DNA from 2 places in the Micromonospora sp. LHW51205 genome. Region 1 is predicted to be linked to the other one. Evidence: predicted binding sites of a transcription regulator. Region 1 holds the regulator's gene; the other holds the start of a gene.
What was found. Region 1 encodes HspR, which represses chaperone genes until heat shock. Its sites were predicted from a motif close to TTGAGTNNNNNNNACTCAA; they were not measured.

Region 1 (11,015 bases):
CGTCGGCGGCCTCCGGGGGGACCCGGTCCAGCACCATCGCCACTGCGGTGCCCCGGGCGCGGGCGCTGCGCAGCAGCTCCCAGGGGACGGCGTCGGCGTACCGGGCGGCGGTGGTGACGAACAGCCAGAGGTCGGCGGCGGCGAGCAGTTGCCCGGCGAGCGCCCGGTTGGCGTCGACCACCGAGTCGATGTCGGGCGCGTCGAGGAAGGCCAGGCCGGGCGGCAGCGCCGGTGCGGTGACCAGGTGCAGGGTGCCCGGCTGCTCGCTCGGCTCGGTGGTCCGGGTCAGGCCGGGCAGCAGCTCGCCCTGCCGGAACCAGGCCGCGTCGGTCGGGCTGCACACCAGCACCGGGGAGCGGGTGGTGGGGCGGAGCACCCCGGCCGCGCTGACCCGTGCCTGGACCAGGCTGTTGACGAGCGTCGACTTGCCCGCGCCGGTGGAGCCGCCGACCACCACCAGCAGCGGGGCGTCGAGCCGGGCCAGCCGGGGAAGCAGGTAGTCGTCGAGCTGGTCGGTGAGGCTCGTGGCGGCGTGCCGGGCCGGCTCGGCCGACGGGAGGGCGAGCGGGAAGCGGGCCGCGCCGATCGCCGACCGCAGGCCGGTGAGCGCGGCGGGCAGGCCCTCCGCGGCGTGCGCAGGCTGGTCGGCGCCGGTGGTGGCTCCGGTGCGGGCTGCGACGGCGGGCGCGCCGGCACGGGTGGCGGAATCGCCATGCGTCGTCACCGCTAAAGCGTGCCCGACCGACGCAAGGTAAGACAACCGGACAGTAGTAACGGTCGGGTTGCGCCGGGTCGGCTCAACCTCGACTTGCGGATTGGCGATGGCGTGGCACTATTGAGTCAAGTTCACTCAACTTGTGGTGCGGTCGCTTCCGGGCGGCCCTCCCGGGCAGGCCGTCTGACCTGCTCACCCGTTACGAAGCGAGGAAGCGAACATGGCACGTGCGGTCGGCATCGACCTCGGCACGACGAACTCCTGCGTCAGCGTTCTCGAGGGCGGTGAGCCCACCGTCATCGCCAACGCAGAGGGCTCGCGTACGACTCCCTCGATCGTCGCGTTCGCCCGCAACGGCGAGGTGCTCGTCGGTGAGGTCGCCAAGCGCCAGGCGGTGACCAACCCCGACCGGACCATCCGCTCGGTCAAGCGGGAGATCGGCACCAACTGGACCGTCGACATCGACGGCAAGAAGTACACCCCGCAGGAGATCTCGGCCCGTACGCTGATGAAGCTCAAGCGGGACGCCGAGGCGTACCTGGGCGAGCAGATCACCGACGCGGTGATCACCGTCCCCGCCTACTTCAACGACGGGCAGCGCCAGGCCACCAAGGAGGCCGGTGAGATCGCCGGCTTCAACGTGCTGCGGATCGTGAACGAGCCGACCGCGGCCGCCCTGGCGTACGGCCTGGACAAGGGTTCCAAGGAGCAGACCGTCCTGGTCTTCGACCTCGGTGGCGGCACCTTCGACGTGTCGCTGCTGGAGCTGGCCGAGGGCGTGGTGGAGGTCAAGTCCACCAGCGGTGACAACCAGCTCGGCGGTGACGACTGGGACCAGCGCATCATCGACCACCTGGTGAAGACGTTCCGCGGTGAGCACGGCATCGACCTCTCGCAGGACAAGATGGCCATGCAGCGGCTCAAGGAGGCGGCCGAGAAGGCCAAGATCGAGCTGTCCGCCGCCACCACCAGCAACATCAACCTGCCGTACATCACCGCCGGCTCGGCCGGCCCGCTGCACCTCGACGTGACGCTCAGCCGCGCCGAGTTCCAGCGCATGACGCAGGACCTGCTGGACCGCTGCAAGGGCCCGTTCGAGCAGGCCGTCAAGGACGCCGGCATCAAGATCTCCGACGTCGACCACGTCATCCTGGTCGGCGGCTCGACCCGGATGCCGGCCGTCACCGACCTGGTCAAGCAGCTCACCGGCCGGGACCCGAACAAGGGCGTCAACCCGGACGAGGTCGTCGCCGTCGGCGCCGCGCTCCAGGCCGGTGTGCTCAAGGGCGAGGTCAAGGACGTCCTGCTGCTCGACGTGACCCCGCTGAGCCTGGGCATCGAGACCAAGGGCGGCATCTTCACCAAGCTCATCGAGCGCAACACCACCATCCCGACCAAGCGCTCCGAGGTCTTCACCACGGCCGACGACAACCAGCCGTCGGTGCTGATCCAGGTGTTCCAGGGCGAGCGGGAGATCGCGGCCTACAACAAGAAGCTCGGCACCTTCGAGCTGACCGGCCTCCCGCCGGCCCCGCGCGGCGTGCCGCAGATCGAGGTCACGTTCGACATCGACGCCAACGGCATCGTGAACGTGCACGCCAAGGACCTGGGCACCGGCAAGGAGCAGAAGATGACGATCACCGGCGGCTCCTCGCTGCCGAAGGACGACATCGAGCGGATGCGCCGGGACGCCGAGGAGCACGCCGACGAGGACAAGCGCCGCCGCGAGGAGGCCGAGACCCGCAACGTGGCCGAGGCGCTCCAGTGGCAGACCGAGAAGTTCCTCGCCGAGAGCGGCGACAAGCTGCCCAGCGAGAACCGTGACCAGCTCAACGAGGCGCTCGGCGAGCTGCGCAGCGCGCTCGGCGGCCAGGACATCGAGAAGATCAAGTCCGCGCACGAGAAGCTGGCGCAGGTCTCCCAGCAGGCCGGCTCGCTGCTCTACGCCCAGCAGCAGGAGGGCGAGCAGGCGGCGCCGGGTGGCGCGGCCGGGCCGGGCGCCGGCGCGGGCGCGGGCGCGACCGGTGGCCCGAAGGCCGGCGGCGACGACGACGTGGTCGACGCGGAGATCGTGGACGAGGACAAGAAGTGACATCCGGTCCCGGACACGATTCGCACGGCAGAGGGATGAGGTAACCGCATGACGGACAAGCCACGCGCGGCCGACCCGGGTGCCACCGGGTCGGCGGGCGCCGGCAAGGACGCCGGCGACGAACCCCGGGTCGTCATCCGCGACAAGCGCAAGCTCGGCAAGGTGACCGAGCAGCCGGCGAACGACGCCTCGGCGGCGGACGCCGCTGCCGACGCGCCCGCCGAAGGGCTGGTCGAGGAGGCCGAGGTCGTGGTCGACGAGATCGGCGGCGAGGCCGAGGTCACCGGGCCGACGGTGGTCGACTCCCCGGCCGAGCCGAGCGGGGAGACGGAGGCGACCGCGCCGCTCGGCGCCGAGCTGGAGTCGCTCCGCACCGACCTGGAGGAGCGCACCCGCGACCTCCAGCGGGTCACGGCGGAGTACGCCAACTACCGCAAGCGGGTCGACCGGGACCGCAACCTGGTCCAGGAGCAGGCCACCGGCACTGTGCTCAGCGCGCTGCTGCCGATCCTGGACGACCTGGACCGGGCCCGTGAGCACGGCGATCTGGTGGGCCCGTTCGGCAGCGTGGCCGAGCAGCTCACCGCCGCGCTGGGCAAGTTCGGCCTGACCGCGTTCGGCGAGAAGGGCGACCCGTTCGACCCGACCCGGCACGAGGCGGTGGCGCACCAGACCTCCGCCGACGTGACCGAGTCGACCTGCGTACAGGTCATGCGCCGCGGTTACCAGCTCGGCGAGCGGCTGCTGCGGCCCGCCATGGTCGCGGTCGCGGACCCGGAGTAGTGCCGACCCGTGACGTCCCGCCCGCCCCCACCGGGCGGGCGGGACGGCCGGGCTTCGACCCGTGGAAGGGGGTGGACCGGTGAGTTCCAAGGACTGGATCGAGAAGGACTACTACGCCGCGTTGGGCGTGGAGAAGTCCGCCTCCTCGGACGAGATCAAGAAGGCGTACCGCAAGCTGGCCCGGGAGTCGCACCCGGACCACAACCCCGGCGACACCGGGGCCGAGGAGCGGTTCAAGACCGTCTCCGAGGCGTACGCGGTGCTGGGCGACGAGAAGAAGCGACGCGAGTACGACGAGATGCGCTCGCTGTTCGGCTCGGGCGCCTTCCGCCGCAGCGCCCGCGGCGCGGGCCAGCCGGGCGGCGTGCCGTTCGACGTCTCCGACCTGTTCGGCGGCGGCGCGGGCGGCGGGGACACCCGGTTCGGCGGCGGCGGTTTCACCGACCTGTTCAGCTCGATCTTCTCCGGCGGCGGGGGCGGCGCGGCGCGTCCGCGCGGTCCGGCGCGGGGCCGGGACGTCGAGGCCGAGGTGGCGCTCGATTTCGAGGATGCGGTACGCGGCGTCACGCTGCCGCTGACGCTGCGCGCGCCCGGCGTCTGCGACACCTGCCACGGCAACGGCGCGAAGCCGGGTACCCAGCCGGTGGCCTGCCCGGTCTGCCACGGCGCCGGCGTGACCACCCGCAACCAGGGGTCGTTCAGCTTCTCCGAGCCGTGCCGCAACTGCCAGGGCGTCGGCACGATCGTCGAGGAGAAGTGCCCGGAGTGCCACGGCACCGGCGGTGTCACCAAGACCCGCACGCTGAACGTGCGCTTCCCGGCCGGGGTGGCCGACGGGCAGCGGATCCGCCTGGCCGGCCGGGGTGAGCCCGGTGAGCGGGGCGGCGCGGCCGGCGACCTGTTCGTGCAGGTGAAGGTCCGCCCGGACGAGCTGTTCGGGCGTACCGGGGACGATCTGACCCTGAACGTCCCGATCACGTACGCCGAGGCGGTCCTCGGCACCGACCTGCGCGTGCCGACCCTGGACGGGACGGTGACGCTGCGGGTGCCACCGGGTACGCCCAGCGGGCGGGTGCTGCGCGCCCGCGGCAAGGGCGTCGTACGCAAGGACGGCCGCGCCGGTGACCTGCTGGTCACGCTCGACGTGGTGGTCCCGGCGAAGGTCTCGGACGAGGCGCGGGCGGCGCTGGAGACCTTCGCGGAGCAGACTCCGCCCGCCGCGCGGGAACATCTCGACGCGCGGGTACGTCGATTCAGTTGACGGCGGCAGCGGAGGTGAGCGGGCATGTCGGAGGAGTACGTCGGCTCGGGTGACCCGGCCTACGAGGCCAAGGTGTTGATGATCTCGGTGGCTGCGCGGATGGCGGGGATGCACCCCCAGACGCTGCGCCAGTACGACCGGCTGGGCCTGGTGCAGGCGGGCCGGGCGTCCGGCGGTGGCCGCCGGTACAGCGTCCGGGACGTGGTGCTGCTGCGCGAGGTGCAGCGGCTCAGCCAGGACGACGGGATCAACCTGGCCGGGGTCAAGCGGATCATCGGGCTGGAGCGGCTGCTCGAAGAGGCACAGCAGCGGGTGGCCCGGCTGGAGGCGGAGCTGGACGCCGCGTACCGGCGGATCGCCGAGCTGGAGTCGCTCGGTGGCTTTGCCCGCGGCGACCTCGTGCCGACCAACCGCACGTCCACCGCGCTCGTCGTCTGGCGACCACGCCGCGCTCCCGACCGCTGACCTTTCACCGGAAGGCCGGCGCGCCCCGCTCCCCCGGGGCCGCGCCGGCCTTCGTACGTCCGGCCCTCGTGCGTCCCTGGTTCGGGGCGCTCGTCGGGGAAAGCGGGATGCGGCAGGGCGCTGTCGACTAGGCTCGCCGGTAGGGCAAAAACCCCTAAATCGGACGCCGAGTTGGCAGGGGGAGCCATGGCGGAACCGGCTAAGAAGGTGGCGGAACGCGCCGAGGAACGGCTGGAGAAAGTGGCCGAGAACGTCCGCGAGCGGTTCGACCGGGTCACCGAGGGACGCTTCAGCGACAAGGTCAAGGAAGGGCGCTTCGCCGACCAGACGGACCACGGCGTAGACCGGGCCCGGGACGACGAGAGGCGCAAGAAGCAGGGCGGGTCGACCTGACGATCCGCCGACGTGCGGGCCGGGATCCACGGGGGATCCCGGCCCGTTCGCCGTTCAACCCGGCGACGTGTCAGAGGCGGCGGTTCTCGCGGACCAGGCCGCCCTCGCACCAGTCCCGGTAGACGAACAGGTCGGGCCGGGCGAGCAGCACGCGGCTGTTGTGCGCCCAGTTGCGCATCAGGTCGTCACCGGCGCGTTCGGCCTGCTCGACAAGCTTGCGGAACCGGCGTTTGGGATGGGCGCGGAAGTTCGTCCGGATGCCGTCGGCGGCGTAGATGTAGAGGCAGTGCAGCGCGAACCGCCGGGCCGGGCAGCGCTCGTCCATCGCCAGGTCGAACAGCGTCTGCACCAGATGGTCACCGGCGACCAGCAGGTCCCAGTCGGGCGGCATCGAGGTCAGCGGCACCGAATCCGGTTGATAGGCCCACGCCCGGAGTTCGGCGGGCGAGGGATCGACCGGATTGGCGAAGCCGTGGAACGTATCTTCCTGCACGCTCACCGGCCGACCTTCCGCTTGCGCTGGCGGGGGCACCGGCCACCCGCGGACCCTGGCTGCTGGGCCGAAACGTTAACGCGGCTGAGCGGAGCAGTGGTAGACCTTCCGGGGATCAATTTGACAACGCCGGGCCGGATCTGCCTGTGGCAGGTCCGGCCCGGCGCGGGTCAGTCCCCGGTCGGCGCGGGCAACGCCGCTGCCGCACGGGCGGCGGCGGCGCGGGAGCGCAGCCACTGCTTGAACCACTGGGTGTCGGGCAGCCGGGCGAGCAGCGGCCCGGTCACCACCGTGATCAACACGTACGCGGTGGCGAGCGCCGCCAGCTTCGGGTTCACCGGGTAGGCGGCCGCGACGGCCAGTCCGGCGATGACGATGGAGAACTCGCCGCGCGGGGTCAGCGCCAGGCCGGCCCGCCAGCGACCGGGCTCGGCGATCCCCGCCCGGCGGGCGGCCAGGTAGCCTGTGGCCACCTTCGTCGCCATGGTGACCACTGCCAGCACCAGCGCCGGCAGCAGCACCGGCGGCATGTCCAGCGGGTTGGTGACCAGCCCGAAGAACACGAAGAAGACAGCGGCGAAGAGATCCCGCAGCGGGGAGAGCAGTTCGGTGGCGTGGTGCGCCACCGGCCCGGACAACGCGATGCCGACCAGGAACGCGCCGACAGCGGCGGAGACCTGGAGTTTGGCCGCGATACCGGCGACCAGCAGGGTCAGGCCGAGCACCCCGAGCAGGAGCGCCTCCGGGTCCTTGGCGGAGAGCGCGGCGGAGATCAGGTGGCCGTACCGGATCGCCACGGCCAGCACCACGACGACGGTGAACACCGCGATGGCGAGCGCGATGCCGCCCTTCATCAGGCCGACCCCGGCGAGCAGCGCGGTGACCAGCGGCAGGTAGAGGGCCATCGCCAGGTCCTCGATCACCAGGACGGAGAGGATCACCGGCGTCTCCCGGTTACCGACCCGGCCCAGGTCGCCGAGCACCTTGGCGATCACGCCCGACGACGACACCCAGGTGACGCCTCCGAGCACCACTGCGGCGACCCAGCCCCACCCGAGCAGCAGCGCGAACCCGAAGCCGGGCAGCGCGTTGAGCACCGCGTCGATCAGACCGGCCGGCGCGGCCGAGCGGAGGTTGCCCACCAGTTCGTTGGCGCTGTACTCCAGGCCGAGCATGACCAGCAGCAGGATCACGCCGATCTCGGCGCCGACGGCGAAGAACTCCTCGCTGGCGTTGAGCGGCAGCAGGCCACCGTGCCCGAACGCCAGGCCGGCGAGCAGGTAGAGCGGGATGGGCGAGACACCGACGCGACGGCTCAGCCGGCCGAGCAGGCCGAGCAGGAGCAGCAGCGCACCGACCTCGATGAGCAGGATTGTGGTTTCGTGCATACGCGTCAGACGTCCGGGTCGGTCTCGGCGAGGATCGCGGTCACGCCGTCGAGCCCCTGGCGGGTACCGACCACGACGACCACGTCGCCGGCTTCGAACCGGAAAGTGGGATCCGGCGAGACGTTCACCGTGCCCTGACGCAGCACGGCGACGATCGACGCGCTGGTCCGGGTCCGGGCCTTGGTGTCACCCAGCCGCTTGCCGACGTACTTCGAGCCGGCCGGAATGGCGATCTGCTCGGTCAGCAGCCCGGCGGCCTGCTCGCGCAGCCCGGAGAGCTGACCCAGCATCAGCGACGCGCCGAGGATGTCGGCGAGCGCCTCCGCCTCGTCGTCCGTCAGGGGGATGTCGTGCTGACAGGAGTCGGGATCTTCCGGGTCGTAGAGGACCAGGTCGCGACGGCCATTGCGGTGGGAGACCACACCGAGCCGGCGGCCGGACTCCGTCATCAGGTCATGACGTACGCCGATACCCGGCAGGGCGGTCTGTTCGACACGTACTCGCACGCGGGTGAGGCTACTCCGGGCGCGCACCTGCTGCGTCCGGGGTCGAACTACAGGCTGGTCGATGCGACTCGTCTAGGCACGTTCGGCCACGAACACGCCGACACCTTCAAGGGTCTCGGTGAGGCCGGTCGCCCGCAGGATCATCATCGCCTTGCCGACGACGGTGTCGGAGACGCCGTATTCCTTGCAGAGCTGGGCACGGCTCGGCAGCTTGGTGCCGGGTGGCCACTCTCCCGAATCGATCTTGCTCTTCAGCTCGTCTGCGAGCACCTGGTACTGCTGCTTGGGCATACACACTCCCCGGATGGCACGCCCATTCGACCATGCACCCACCTCCAACCTCAAGCAATTGTGGGTCGATCGTTGACCTACGACTGGTACCGATTGTAGGTTGCTGACGAACGCTCCCGGATGGCACCTGGAGCTTTCCCGGGTCGGGGCGGGCATCCCCCGTGGCTCGTCCCGACCCCCGTCCTCTGCGAGAAGGGACAGTGTCGTGCGCAACCTCCTGCGAATACGTCCGAAGCGGCGGAACGCGCGCCCGCCCGACTCCGCGCCGGGCGCCGCGTACCGCTCCGCGTCGTACCTTCCGCTCCGGCCCTGGCAGGTGCGGGGCCGCCGCTTTGCGACGCGCCGCCGGGGGCTGGACCCCGCCGAGGTCGCCGCGTTCCTCGACCGCGTGGCCGGTGACCTCGCCGCCGCGTACGCCGAAGTCGCCCGGAGCCGTGAGGAGACGGCGCGGATCAAGGGCGCGTTGCGCGAGTGGCAGTCCCGTCAGGCTCCCTCGATGCGCGACCTGGCCGGGCGGCCGTGACCGGGCGGTACGTGATCCATCTGCCGGTGCGCGCGGCCGATCTGGCCCGGGCGAAGATGCTCGGTCGCACGGCCGGCCGGTCGTTGACGTTCCTCGCGGTGGTGGAGTTGGGCGGGATCACCGTGTCGACGGAGGACGACCAGGCCGTACGCCATTGGGTTTTCTGCGACCGCAAGCTGGACGGCGGCCGGCGTTGCGTGCTGCGCGCCGACCACGAGACGCCCTGCCTCGCGCGCCTCCCGCGTCGCTGAGATCTTGGTACGGAAGGGCCCCTATGAGGGCCGTTCCGTACCAAGATCTACCCGGCCTTGCCGGCGGAGGGTGACTCAGGTCACAGGGGTGGAGTTGAGCGGAATAGACTCAACTCTGGTTGTGTCATGTCCAGTGGACACGCCGATCCGGGGGAGCCCATGAACACGGAACGTCTCACCACCAAGAGCCGCGAGGCCATCACCGGTGCCGTCGCGCTGGCGAACCAGCGCGGTCACGCCACCGTGGAGCCCTGGCACCTGCTGCTGTCACTGCTGGACACCGAGGGCTCGACCGCCGCGGGCCTGCTGCGCGCCGTCGGGGCCGACCCCGCCGAGCTGCGCCGCGTCGCCCTGCGCTCGGTCGACGCGCTGCCCGCCGCCCGTGGGTCGAGCATCGCCGAGCCGACGCTGGCCCGCGAGTTCGTCAACGCCATCGGCGCCGCCGAGCAGATCGCGCGGCCGCTGGGCGACGAGTACACCTCCACCGAGCACCTGCTGGCCGGGCTGGCCCGGGTCGGCGGCGCGGTCTCGGTCGCGCTGAAGAACTCGGGCGCCACCGAGGAGAACCTGGTCGCCGCGTTCCCGACCGTCCGGGGCGGGGACCGGCGGGTCACCACCGCCGACCCGGAGCAGACCTACCAGGCCCTGGCCAAGTACGGCGTGGACCTCACCGCCAGCGCCCGCGACGGCAAGATCGACCCGGTGATCGGCCGGGACTCGGAGATCCGCCGGGTGATCCAGGTGCTGTCCCGGCGTACCAAGAACAACCCGGTGCTGATCGGCGAGCCGGGCGTCGGCAAGACCGCGATCGTGGAGGGCCTGGCCCAGCGGATCGTGGCCGGCGACGTGCCGGAGTCGCTGCGGGACAAGAAGCTCGTCTCGCTCGACCTCGGCGCGATGGTCGCCGGCGCGTCGTACCGCGGCCAGTTCGAGGAGCGGCTGAAGTCCGTGCTGGAGGAGATCAAGAACTCCGACGGCCAGGTCATCACGTTCCTCGACGAGCTGCACACCGTGGTCGGCGCCGGCAAGGGCGAGGGCTCGATGGACGCCGGCAACATGCTCAAGCCGATGCTGGCGCGCGGTGAGCTGCGGATGGTCGGCGCGACGACGCTCGACGAGTACCGCGAGCACATCGAGAAGGACCCGGCGCTGGAGCGCCGCTTCCAGCCGGTGCTGGTCGGCGAGCCGACCATCGAGGACACCATCGGCATCCTGCGCGGGCTCAAGGAGCGCTACGAGGTGCACCACGGCGTACGCATCACCGACGCCGCGCTGGTCGCCGCCGCCGCGCTCTCCGACCGCTACATCACCGACCGGTTCCTGCCGGACAAGGCGATCGACCTGGTGGACGAGTCCGCGTCCCGGCTGCGCATGGAGATCGACTCGCGCCCGGTCGAGGTGGACGAGATCGAGCGGGCGGTACGCCGCCTGGAGATCGAGGAGATGGCGCTGGCCAAGGAGCCGGACGCCGCGTCCGCCGAGCGCCTGGAGCGACTGCGCAAGGAGCTGGCCGACAAGCGCGAGCAGCTCACCGCGCTGTCCGAGCGCTGGCAGACCGAGAAGAGCCACATCACCAAGCTCTCCACCGCCAAGGAGGAGCTGGAGCGCCTCGGCGGCGAGGCCGAGCGGGCCGAGCGCGACGGCGAGCTGGAACGCGCCGCCGAGCTGCGGTACGGCCGGATCCCGGCGCTGCGGACCGAGCTGAAGCAGGCCGAGGAGGAACTGGCCCGGCTCCAGGCCGACGGCGCGATGCTCAAGGAGGAGGTCGGCGCGGACGACATCGCCGCGGTGGTCGCCTCCTGGACCGGCATCCCCGCCGGCCGGCTGCTCGAAGGCGAGACCGCCAAGCTGCTC
Region 2 (11,015 bases), on a different contig from region 1:
CGGTCCGCTCGGCCGACTCCGGGGTGAACTTCGGCCGGCCCAGGTAGCGGGCCAGGTTCCCGGCGTCCACGTGTACCGGCGCGGCGTCCGTGGCGAGCGCGACGGCGACCTTGCGCAGGATCTTCGCCAGGGCCCGTTCGAGCTGCCGGACACCGGCCTCCCGGGTGTACTCGCCCGCGATCAGCGCCAGCGCGTCGTCGGCGACGCTCACCTCCTCGCCGGTCAGCCCGGCCCGCTCCCGCTGCCGGGGCAGCAGGTGGTCGCGGGCGATGGCCACCTTCTCGTCCTCGGTGTAGCCGTCCAGCGCGACCAGCTCCATCCGGTCCAGCAGCGGGCCGGGGATCGCCTCCACCACGTTGGCGGTGGCGAGGAACAGCACGTCGGACAGGTCGAGGTCGACCTCCAGGTAGTGGTCGCGGAACGTGTGGTTCTGCGCCGGGTCGAGCACCTCCAGCAGAGCCGCCGCCGGGTCGCCGGAGTAGCCGGCGGCCAGCTTGTCGACCTCGTCGAGCAGCACGACCGGGTTCATCGAGCCGGCCTCGCGCAGCGCCCGCACGATCCGGCCGGGCAGCGCGCCGACGTAGGTGCGCCGGTGGCCGCGGATCTCCGCCTCGTCCCGGACGCCGCCGAGGGAGACGCGGACGAAGTTGCGGCCCAGCGCCCGGGCGACCGACTCGCCGAGGCTGGTCTTGCCGACACCGGGCGGGCCGGCCAGGGCGAGCACCGCGCCGGAGCCGCGTCCGCCGACCACGCCGAGGTTGCGCTCCGCGCGCCGGTTGCGCACCGCGAGGTACTCCAGGATGCGGTCCTTCACGTCGGCCAGGCCGGCGTGGTCGGCGTCGAGCACGGCCCGCGCCGCGGCCAGGTCCGTGTTGTCAGCGGTACGCGTGCTCCACGGCATCTCCAGCACGGTGTCCAGCCAGGTACGGATCCAGCCCGCCTCGGGTGAGGCGTCGCTGGCCCGTTCCAGCTTGCCGACCTCGCGCAGCGCCGCCTCGCGTACCTTCTCCGGCAGGTCGGCGGACTCCACCCGGGAGCGGTAGTCGGCGGAGCCGTCCGGCTCGTCCTCGCCGAGTTCCTTGCGGATCGCGGCGAGCTGCTGGCGGAGCAGGAACTCGCGCTGGGACTTCTCCAGCCCTTCGCGCACGTCGCTGTTGATCTGTTCGGTGACCTCCTGCTCGGCCAGGTGCTCCTTCACCCAGCCGACCAGCAGCTCCAGCCGGGCGGTGACGTCCGGCGCGGCGAGCAGCTCGGTCTTCTGCGCCAGGCTGAGCCAGGGCGCGTAGCCGGCCGAGTCGGCCAGCTCGGACAGGTCCGTCATCCGCTCCATCGCGTCGATCACCTGCCAGGCGCCGCGCTGCTGGAGCACCGAGGTCATGAGCGCGCGGTACTCGCGGGCGAGTTCCCGGGCGCGGCCCGCCGGGGCGGGCTCGTCGAGCGTCGCGGCCTCGACCCAGAGCGCGGCGCCGGGACCGGGCACGCCGGAGCCGATACGGGCCCGGACGAGACCGCGGATCACGGCGGCCGGCTCGCCGCTGGGCAGCCGGCCCACCTTCTCGATCGTGGCGACCACGCCGACGGAGCCGTACTCGCCGTCAAGGCGGGGCACGGCCAGGAGTTCCTTGTCGCCGGTGGCGCGGGCCGCGTCGACGGCGGCCTGGGTGGTCGGGTCGAGGGTGACCGGGATGACCATCCCGGGCAGCAGGACGGTGTCGGTCAGGGGAAGTACCGGAAGAGTTGCCATCGGACACCTGCCATCACGTTGGTTGAGCGTGTCTGGCTCAAGTAACAAAAGGTGTCCCTTGTTCCGGGTTGTGACCCACGCCACTGTCCGGCCTTCCCGACGCCTGTTCGCGCACCGGTCCTCTATTGGCCGCGACGCTTACCTGGCACGACCCGCCGAATGCAAAGAGGCGGGTATTGTTGCGAAATTACCGTGAGGTAAGTCAGACTCTTAGCACACCCCGCCCGACACAGGGAGTAATGGCGATGGCAAGGAAAGTAATCACCGTTCTGACCGACGACCTCGACGGCGGAAAGGCCGATCGGACCGTCGAGTTCAGCCTGGACGGCGTGGCGTACACGATCGACGTGTCCGACGAGAACGCGGGCGTTCTGCGCAAGGCGCTGGACCCGTACATCAGCGCTGGCAGGCGGATCGGCCGCGGCGCCACCGAGGTCGCCCGCGCCACCCGGCGCGCGGGCCGGCCGAGCACCTCGGGAATGGACCGCGAGCAGAACCGCGCCATCCGCGAATGGGCAGCCAAGAACGGGTACGAGATTTCCGAGCGCGGGCGCATCCCGGTGTCGGTCGTCGAGGCGTACAAGAACCGCTGAGCGCTAAACACTCACCGTCGGGTATCCCAGGGTCACGCTGAGAAATCGCAGCGCCCGGCCGGCCTTTTGTGTTGTCGGTGACTTTCATCGGGCTGGAGTCCGACGGCACGAAACTTCTTCCCGGAACGATTCCCACGCTCCCCTGCCGGACCCGCCTCGCGTACCCACCACGCGGACACGACACGGCCGCGGCCACCCGGACGGTTCCCGGGCGGCCGCGGCCGTCGCGTGTCCTCAGTTGACCCGGATGCGCACCACGTCGATGGCGGGAGTCTGGTTCGCCCGCTCCATCATCGGGATGCGGTGCGAGCCGTCACCGGCCCAGACCGCACACTGCGCCACGCCCGACTGCGCCAGGCCCGGGATCTGGATCAGCACGTCGTCCGGCTGGTTGCCGCCGCGGCCGTCCTCGGTGGCGACGAAGAACGCCGGCACGTCCTGCGGGTTCGGGGGCTGCCGGGTGCTGCCGAGCATCCGGCAGGCGGTGTGGAAGTGGCCGCGCACCAGGCCCTGACCGTTGAGCAGCGAGCTCTCCAGGTAGTAGCCGCCCTGCCCGGCCGCGAGGAAGCGGTCCCGCACCAGGTTCTTGGTGGTCACCCGGAGCGTGAACGGCTGGTTGCGCCGCACCTGGTTCGGGAACTGCGTGATCAGCAGCGACGGGTTGTTCGCCGCGGCGCCCACCTCACCGAACGCGGTGCTGACGCACCGGTTGCCGTTCTGGAAGCCGTCGTGCCCCTGCAGCTGGCTGCCGGAGCAGTCCTTGGCGAGCACGTTCAGCCCGTTGCCGCCACCGTTGTTCTGGCCGCCGCCGTTGTTGTTCCCGCCGCCGTTGTTCCCGCCGTTCTGGCCCCCGTTCTGACCGCCGTTGTTGTTGCCGCCGTTCTGACCCCCGCCGTTCTGACCCCCACCGTTGCCGGGGACGTCGGTCAACGCGCACCGGGCGAACTGGTCCAGCCCCTGCGGGCGCTGGCCGAACCGGCCGATGGCGGTGGCGATCCGGTTCAGCGCCGCGGTCCGCTTGTCCGCGAGCGGACCCAGGATCGCGTTGTTGATGAACTCGCCGCCGTTGCGGCCCTCCGCCGCGAGCCGCCGGTTCGCCTCAGCGATCTGGGACGTCAGCGCCGCCAGTTCTCGATCCACCTCGGCACGGGCCCGGCCGGGCACCTGCGGCAGCCGACCCCGGACGTCCGGGCAGGTCACGGTCGGAGTGCCGGCGCCGGCGCCACCCGCGGTCGTCTGCTGGCACTCGGCCGGCGACATCTGGCCGTCGCCCCAGTGGTTACGGACCCAGCGGCCGTTCTGCCAGGTACGGGTGCTGCTGCCCTGGCCGTCCGGGGCGGTCGCCCCCGGGCTGGCGGGCACACAGGACGCCGAGGCGGCGCGCGTGGTCGTCCGCCGGTCCTGGGCGGACGAGATCTGGGTGACGGCCACGATGCCGCCGAAGACCGCGAGCGTGCCGACCACTGCCAGCACCCGCTTGCTCCGCGCGTTACCGGATGACCGGCGCGCCCGTGTGGACCTGCGCATCGAATTGCTCTCCTTCTCGATCCGGTAGTTGACTGGTGATCCCGGCGGACCGATGAATTCGGGGTGTGAGATCACTGCGACGCTCGGGTCGCGCGTCGATGGCCGACGATGCCCTTTCCGCATCGTCTCCGCGCCGTCCGGGCGCGGCGGGGAAGTCTGCGTCCATTCCCGATGAGGTACGGAGCGCCGTCGGCGAAGGTTCAACCGGAGATCGAAAAAAAATCGGGACGTGCCGGGCCGGGGTCGGCTCGGCGCCGCGGCCAGGAAGGGTTCAGTCCGCGCAGAGGTGGTCGAAGGCGAAGCCGCCGTCGAAGGAGTCCCGCCGGGCCGCGAGCGCGCGCACCCGACCGCGAAGCTCCTCCCGGTCCACCAGAGACGCCCCGGCGGCGTCGAGATCGCGCAGTCGCTCCCCCAGCGCCATCGCGGCCAGGTCCTCGGCGAGCCGGCCCGGGTCCACGCCGCAGGAGAATCCCCGCGACGTCAGCCGTACCCGCTCCAGCAGGCAGCCGCCGGGCCGCACCTCGACCCAGCACCAGCCCTCCGCCGGGCCGCCGGTCCAGCGCACGTGCAGCCCGCGCACGATCGGGTCGGCGAGCCGGCCGGCCACGTACGCCTCGACCGCCTCGACCCGCGCGAGCGCCCCGAGGTCGTTCACCGGTCCACGCCGGCCGTCCGGTAGCCGGCCGATGATGTCCCGGAAGCCGACCGCGTCCCCGGCGTCCGGGTCGGTGCCCTCGGCGTAGGCCCGCGCGTCCAGGACGTACTCGACGAAGCGGCGGACGTGATCGGCGCCGCGCAGCGTCGGTGACTCGACCCGCAGCAGCCGCAGGCCGACGGCGGCGGACACCGCGTCGGTCAGCCGTTCCTCCCGGCGGGCGGGCGACCCGTCGGACGCGGGCGCGGTGAACCGCACCGCGAAGCGCGGCAGGCCGGTGTCGGCGGCGCCGACCACCAGGTCCAGCGGCGCCCGTCCGGCCGTGCTCCACTGGTTGCCGGTGACCCCCGGCGGACGGCCCTGCACCAGCTCGCCGAGCCGCCGACCGGCGTACCCGACGTGCCCGTGGCGGGTCAGGCACGGCGTCGCGCCGGACGGGACCGGCCGCAGCCAGGAGGCGGTCACGCTGCCGGTGTTCGTCATCTCGCCCCGCCCCCCGTCGTCCGGTCGACGCCCGAGTGTAGGGCGTCGGGCGTCCGCCCCGGCGGTGCGGTGGAGCACGCCGGGGCCCGCCGACCGGTGCGCAGCCGCGTCCGTGCCTCTAGGCTCTGCCCGTGCACAGCGGACGGACCCCGGAGCAGTTCACCAAACGCAGTCTCGTCGCCCTCTCCCACGCCATCGAGCGGGCCGCGCTCGCCGAGGCCGAGGACGGCCCGCTGATCGTGTTCGCCCTGTTCCAGCGGCTGCCGTACTTCGACCGGGAGCGCGAGGTCTACCGGCGCATCGCCGGCCGCGCCGCGGCGACGGTGGTGGCGATGGTCGGCGGCCCGCCGCCCGACCTGCCCGAGCGCACGTACGGCGTGACGCTCGACGAGGCGGAGGAGCTGGCCCGCGAGTGGAGCGTGGTGGTGCTGAGCCCCCGGTTCGGCGCCACCCTCGTGGCCCACGACCGCGCCGAGGCGACGCCCGCGCCGACGCTGGAAGCCGGCCGGCTCTTCGACGGCCGCTGGGGATTCCGCCGGGACGAGGCGCTGCACGAGGCCATCCGGCTGCGCGAACAACTCGCCGAGCGGCTGCCCGCCGAGGCGCGCACGGCGCTGGACGAGGCAATCGCCCGGGTGCGCGACATCCCGGCCGGACCGGGCGAGCCGCGCGCCGAGGCGGCGCTGCGGCTGCTGGCCCGCCGCGCCGACCGGGTCACGCCGCCGGTCCAGCCGGCCGAGGCGTTCCTCGACGAGCCGGGCCTGCGCCGGTGGGCCGGCATGGACGGGGTGACCGCCTCGGGCACGCTGCCGGTGGCGCTGGTCGGCCTGCGGGTGGACGAGCCGCCCGGCTCGCCGGAACGATTCGGCCGGCGCAACGGCGCCCGGGAGGGCCATGCCGTGCTCGCCGCCGTCACCGGCGCGCTGCGCCCGGTCGACCGCGCGCTGCGGGTCGCCGAGAACGAGTACCAGCTCCTGCTGCCCGGGCTGGACGAGCCGGCCGCGCTCGAGGTGGTGCGCCGCCTGCACGACGCGATCGCCGCGCTCGCCAAGTCGTACCCGTTCCTGGTTTACACGATGCACGCGGCGGTCGGGGTGAGCACCCGGCGGCCGCTGCCCACCGCAGACCTGCGCGCCGCCGTCGACTGGGCGGCCCGCAAGGGCCTGCCGGTGGCGGGCCTGCCGCCGGAGACGGCCGACGCCGCGACCGCGCCGGCCCGCTGATCCGCGGTACGAGGGGAGAACACGCCGTGCGGGTGGTGTCGCTGGTGCCGTCGCTGACCGAGGCGGTGGCGGCCACCCGCCCGGAGGTGCTGGTCGGGGCGACCGACTGGTGCACCCATCCGGCCGGGCTGGACGTCGCCCGGGTCGGCGGGACGAAGTATCCGGACCTGGACCGGGTGCTCGCCCTCAAGCCGGATCTGGTGCTGCTCAACGAGGAGGAGAACCGGCTGGCCGACGCCGAGGCGTTGCGCGCGGCCGGGGCGCCGGTGCGGGTCACGTTCCCGCGTACCGTGCCGGAGGCGCTCGACCAGCTCGGCGAGCTGGTGGTCGCGCTCGGCGCGTCGGCCGAGCCGCCGTGGCTGACGGCGGCCCGTCGCGCCTGGGCGGCCCTGGGCACGCCGGCGCGCGTCCGCACCGCTGTGGTGCCGGTGTGGCGGCGCCCGTGGGTGGTGCTCGGCCGGGACACGTTCGCCGGGGACGTGCTGGCCCGGCTCGGCGTGCTCAACGGCTGGGCCGGGGACGCGGAACGCTATCCCCGGCCCAGTCTCGACGAGCTGCGCGCCCGGTCACCGGAGCTGGTGGTGCTGCCCGACGAGCCGTACCGGTTCACCGCCGACGACGGGCCGGAGGCGTTCCCGGGGGTGCCGGCGGCGCTGGTGTCCGGCCGGCACCTCACCTGGTACGGCCCGTCGCTGGCCGAGGCCCCGGCGCTGCTCGCCGCCCAGCTCGCGAGCGCCACCGCCTGACCGCGCCGGCACGCTCAGGCAACCGGGGTGGCGTGCACCGGGTCCAGCTCCATCAGCGTGGTGTCGTCCAGGTCGTACCCGATCGCGTTGTGCACGGCGACCACGCCCGCGACCTGTCCGGCCAGGCGACCGGCGAGCTCGACGGCGCTGCGCCGGTCCAGCCGACCGTCCATGGTGACCTCGCCGCCGCGGACCTGCACCGTGACCAGGCCGTCGCGGACCGACAGCACCCGGCGCAGCACCTCGTGCACCACCTCCTCGCGGATCTCCGCGTCGGTACGCAGGTGCACCCGGAGCAGGTCACCACGGGTGACGATGCCGGACAGCCGGCCCAGGTCGTCCAGCACCGGCACCCGCTTGACCGCCTCGCGGTCCATCAGCCGGGCCGTCGCGGCCAGCGAGGCGCGCTCGTGGGTGGTGACCGCCGGTGCGGTCATCAGGTCCCCGGCCACCAGCGCGTCGGCCTTCTCCCGGGCGGTACGGCGCCGCCGCCCCTCGAACACCCGGCGCTCGTCCGGGTGACCGGCCCGCTCCACCTTGTGCAGCAGGTCCGCCTCGGAGATCACGCCGAGCACCCGGTGGAACGAGTCGACCACCGGCACGCCGCTGATCCGCTTACGCACCAGCACGTCGACGATCTCGCGGTACGGGGTCTGCTCCGTCACCGCCGCGACGTCCCTGGTCATCACGTCGGCCAGCTGCCACGTCCTCATCACGACCTCCTCGTACCGGGCCTTCACCTGCGACGATAGGCCGCCGCAAACGCCCTGGTCAGGGGCGGCGGACCGGCGGGGAGGGGCCGACCGGACCGGGTACGGACGGGACCAATGACCCGGTCATCAGGGCACCGGTAGACCCTGCTCCGGGAGGCGGCTCGGCGGTGGAATGAATGTGCCACCGGGAAGCGCGGTGCGAGGCACAGGAAGGGACGTGGAGACCATGACCGCGACAATCGAGCGGACCCCCGCCGTCAAGCGGACCCCCGCCGCCACCACCGCTCCGGCGGCGCACATCGAGACCACCCGGCAGAAGGCCACCCGGTACGTGTGGGCCGGCCTGCGGCTCGCGCTGGGCTGGATCTTCCTCTGGGCCTTCCTCGACAAGATGTTCGGCCTCGGCCACGAGACCGCGGCGAAGAACGCCTGGATCAACGGCGGCAGCCCGACCAAGGGCTTCCTGGGCAACGCGGTCGAGGGCCCGTTCGCGGACCTCTACCGGAACATCGCCGGCGCGGCCTGGGCGGACACGCTGTTCATGCTCGGCCTGCTCGGCATCGGTGTCGCGCTGATGCTCGGCATCGGCATCCGGATCGCCGCCGTGGCCGGCGGACTGCTCCTGGTCCTGATGTGGACGGCCGTGCTGCCCCCGGCGAACAACCCGTTCATGGACGACCACCTCATCTACGCGGGCCTGTTGGCCGGTCTCGCCCTGGTGGGCGCCGGCAACACCCTCGGCCTCGGCCGGATCTGGGCGAAGCTCCCCCTGGTCCAGCGTCTCCCCTGGCTGAAGTGAACCAGCCCGCTGCGGGGCGGGCGTCGCCGACAGGCGGCGCCCGCCCCCTTCTCGTGTCCCCGCCACGCCGGTGTGCGGGGACCGGCGCGTATCGGCCGGTCGCGATCCGGCAGGATCGACGGTGACCACACCGTCAGCACCGAGGAGACCGTTCATGGACAAGCCCCAGGTCGGCCCGATCGAGGGCGCGCCGCCCGCGGATCTGGTCGTCGAGGACATCACCGTCGGCGACGGCCCGGAGGCCCGCCCGGGCCAACTGGTGAGCGTGCACTACGTGGGCGTGGCCCACTCGAACGGCCGCGAGTTCGACGCCTCGTGGAACCGGGGTGAGACGTTCGAGTTCCCGCTCGGCGGCGGCCAGGTCATCGCCGGCTGGGACCAGGGCGTCGTCGGCATGAAGGTCGGCGGCCGGCGCAAGCTCACCATCCCGCCGCACCTGGGCTACGGCGCCCGCGGCGCCGGCGGCGTCATCAAGCCGAACGAGACGCTCGTCTTCGTGGTGGACCTGCTCGGCGTGCGCTGAGCGCAGCGCCGTTCACGTCGGGCCGTCGGCACTCGCGCCGGCGGCCCGACGTGTGCCCGGCGGCCCGCTCCCGTTCAGGCCGCGCACGCCACCATCTCGTGGGTGCGGCCGGACCGGTCGTGGGCACGGCTCGGCACGTCCTGCGAGCGGTCGGAGCAGCGCACCGGGAGCACCCGGTGCAGGCCGGTCACCCGCAGCACCCGGGCCACCACCGGGTCCGGGTCGACGAGCACCAGCTCGCCACCGCGGGCCCGGACCCGCAGGTGGGTGGCGACGAGCGCGCGGACCCCGGCGGCGGACAGCAGCCGCACACCCGACAGGTCGACCCGCAGCACCGGCCGCGCCGGCGCGGCCCAGAGCGCGGCCCGGAACGCCGTCACGGTGGCGATGTCGATCTCGCCGACCGGACGCAGCTCGACCACGTGATCGTGCACGTCCATCGCCACGTGGAAGCGCTCAACGCTGTGTACCATGCGGCCAAACCTACCCGGCCCCACCGACATTTCCGGGCCTCGCGGCGGGGGTTCCGGGTACTGTCCGGGAACCGACCCCGAGCCGTCTCAGGGTCATCCCGCAGCCGCCGCGTCACGGGCGCGAAACGCCGTCGGGCACTGCCCTTCGCGACGCCGCCGGGCCACAATGAGCCGATGGCCGTCCCCCGCCCGCGTGCGCCCCTGCTGATCCGGCCGGTCCGCGAGCCGGCGACCGTGCCGCCGCCGCTGACCGGGCCCTGGGCGCCCGCCGACACCCGGCTCGACCGGGCCGACCTGCTGCCGTTGCCGGCCGGCGGGCACGGGCCGGAGGACGTGGTGGTCGACGCCGACGGCCGGGTGGTCAGCGGCGACGAGGACGGCCGGCTCTGGTGGTGGCCCGCCGACGCGCCGGCCGGCACCCGGCCCACGCTTCTGGCCGAGACCGGCGGACGGCCGCTGGGCATCGAACGGGACCCGGCCGACGGCGGGCTGCTCGTCTGCGACGCGTACCGGGGACTGCTGCGGGTCGACCCCGCCGGCGCGGTGCACGAGCTGACCGGGACCGCCCCGCCGGTGCACCTGGCCGACAACGCGGCGGTCGCGAGCGACGGCACCGTCTACTTCACCGACTCCTCCGACCGCTTCCCGCTGTCGCACTGGAAGCGGGACCTGCTGGAGCACCAGCCCAACGGGCGGGTGCTGGCCTACGACAGGCGCACCGGGCGCACCGACGTGGTGGCCGACGGGCTCTACTTCCCCAACGGGCTGGCGCTCACCCCGGACGAGTCGGCGCTGATGCTCGCCGAGACCGCCACCCACCGGCTGCTCCGGATCGACCTGCCGGGCGGGCGGGCCACGGTGCTGACCGACCTCCCGGCGTACCCGGACAACATCTCCGCGGTGGGTGACGGGACGTACTGGGTCGCGTTGCCCAGCCCCCGGCTGGCGGCGATGGAACGGCTGCTGCCGCATCCGCGCGTCCGCCAGCTCGTCGCGCTGCTGCCCGGCGCGGTGCAGCCCCGGCCGCGCCGTTACGGGCTGGTCGCGCTGGTCGACGGCGCGGGGCGGGTGCTGCGGACGCTGCACGGCCCGAGCGGGGCGTACCCGATGGTCACCGGTGTGCGGCAGAACGGCCGCCGGCTCTGGCTGGGCAGCCTGACCGCGGCCGGGGTGGCCCGCGTCGACCTGGACTGAGCACGGCACGGGGCCGGCCCGCGCGACGCGGGCCGGCCCCGGGGCCGTTCCTCCCCAGGTTCAGCCGCCGCTGTTGCTCCGCGACGGCGCCGGCGCCGGCGCCGACCCGCCGGCCACCGCGCCCGGGTGCGGCGTGGCGCTCTGCGTGGGCTTCAGCCCCGCCGGTACGGGCAGCGCGCTGCCCTTGGCGAACTCGTCCCAGCTGACGTTCCAGGCGGTGAAGCCGTTGCCCTGGTCGAGCTTCACCTCGGTGCCCCGCACTGTCACCAGGTCACCGACCTGCGTGACGCCCATGAGCCAGTCCGCGGCCGTGGCCGACACGTTCGTGCAGCCGTGCGAGGT

Region 2: a site for HspR is predicted at 1,767-1,785, ahead of lon (endopeptidase La). Genes of this name have one in related genera too.

Annotation. Positions count from the first base shown of each region.
Region 1 is NZ_QMEZ01000001.1:1,576,777-1,587,791, reverse strand. Features, by position in the region: gene DQE82_RS07555 (ABC transporter) at 1-724, opposite strand, end outside; gene dnaK (molecular chaperone DnaK) at 936-2,807, shown strand; gene grpE (nucleotide exchange factor GrpE) at 2,856-3,590, shown strand; gene dnaJ (molecular chaperone DnaJ) at 3,670-4,851, shown strand; gene DQE82_RS07535 (heat shock protein transcriptional repressor HspR) at 4,876-5,316, shown strand; gene DQE82_RS07530 (hypothetical protein) at 5,503-5,709, shown strand; gene DQE82_RS07525 (hypothetical protein) at 5,780-6,208, opposite strand; gene DQE82_RS07520 (cation:proton antiporter) at 6,373-7,590, opposite strand; gene DQE82_RS07515 (cation:proton antiporter regulatory subunit) at 7,596-8,096, opposite strand; gene DQE82_RS07510 (winged helix-turn-helix domain-containing protein) at 8,169-8,387, opposite strand; gene DQE82_RS07505 (DivIVA domain-containing protein) at 8,593-8,910, shown strand; gene DQE82_RS07500 (hypothetical protein) at 8,907-9,161, shown strand; gene clpB (ATP-dependent chaperone ClpB) at 9,321-11,015, shown strand, end outside.
Region 2 is NZ_QMEZ01000003.1:167,299-178,313, forward strand. Features, by position in the region: gene lon (endopeptidase La) at 1-1,744, opposite strand, end outside; gene DQE82_RS13080 (Lsr2 family protein) at 1,990-2,337, shown strand; gene DQE82_RS13085 (hypothetical protein) at 2,572-3,864, opposite strand; gene DQE82_RS13090 (hypothetical protein) at 4,136-5,002, opposite strand; gene DQE82_RS13095 (DICT sensory domain-containing protein) at 5,134-6,225, shown strand; gene DQE82_RS13100 (helical backbone metal receptor) at 6,252-6,971, shown strand; gene DQE82_RS13105 (CBS domain-containing protein) at 6,986-7,684, opposite strand; gene DQE82_RS13110 (hypothetical protein) at 7,902-8,483, shown strand; gene DQE82_RS13115 (FKBP-type peptidyl-prolyl cis-trans isomerase) at 8,638-9,006, shown strand; gene DQE82_RS13120 (STAS domain-containing protein) at 9,081-9,479, opposite strand; gene DQE82_RS13125 (SMP-30/gluconolactonase/LRE family protein) at 9,654-10,673, shown strand; gene DQE82_RS13130 (Ig-like domain-containing protein) at 10,734-11,015, opposite strand, start outside.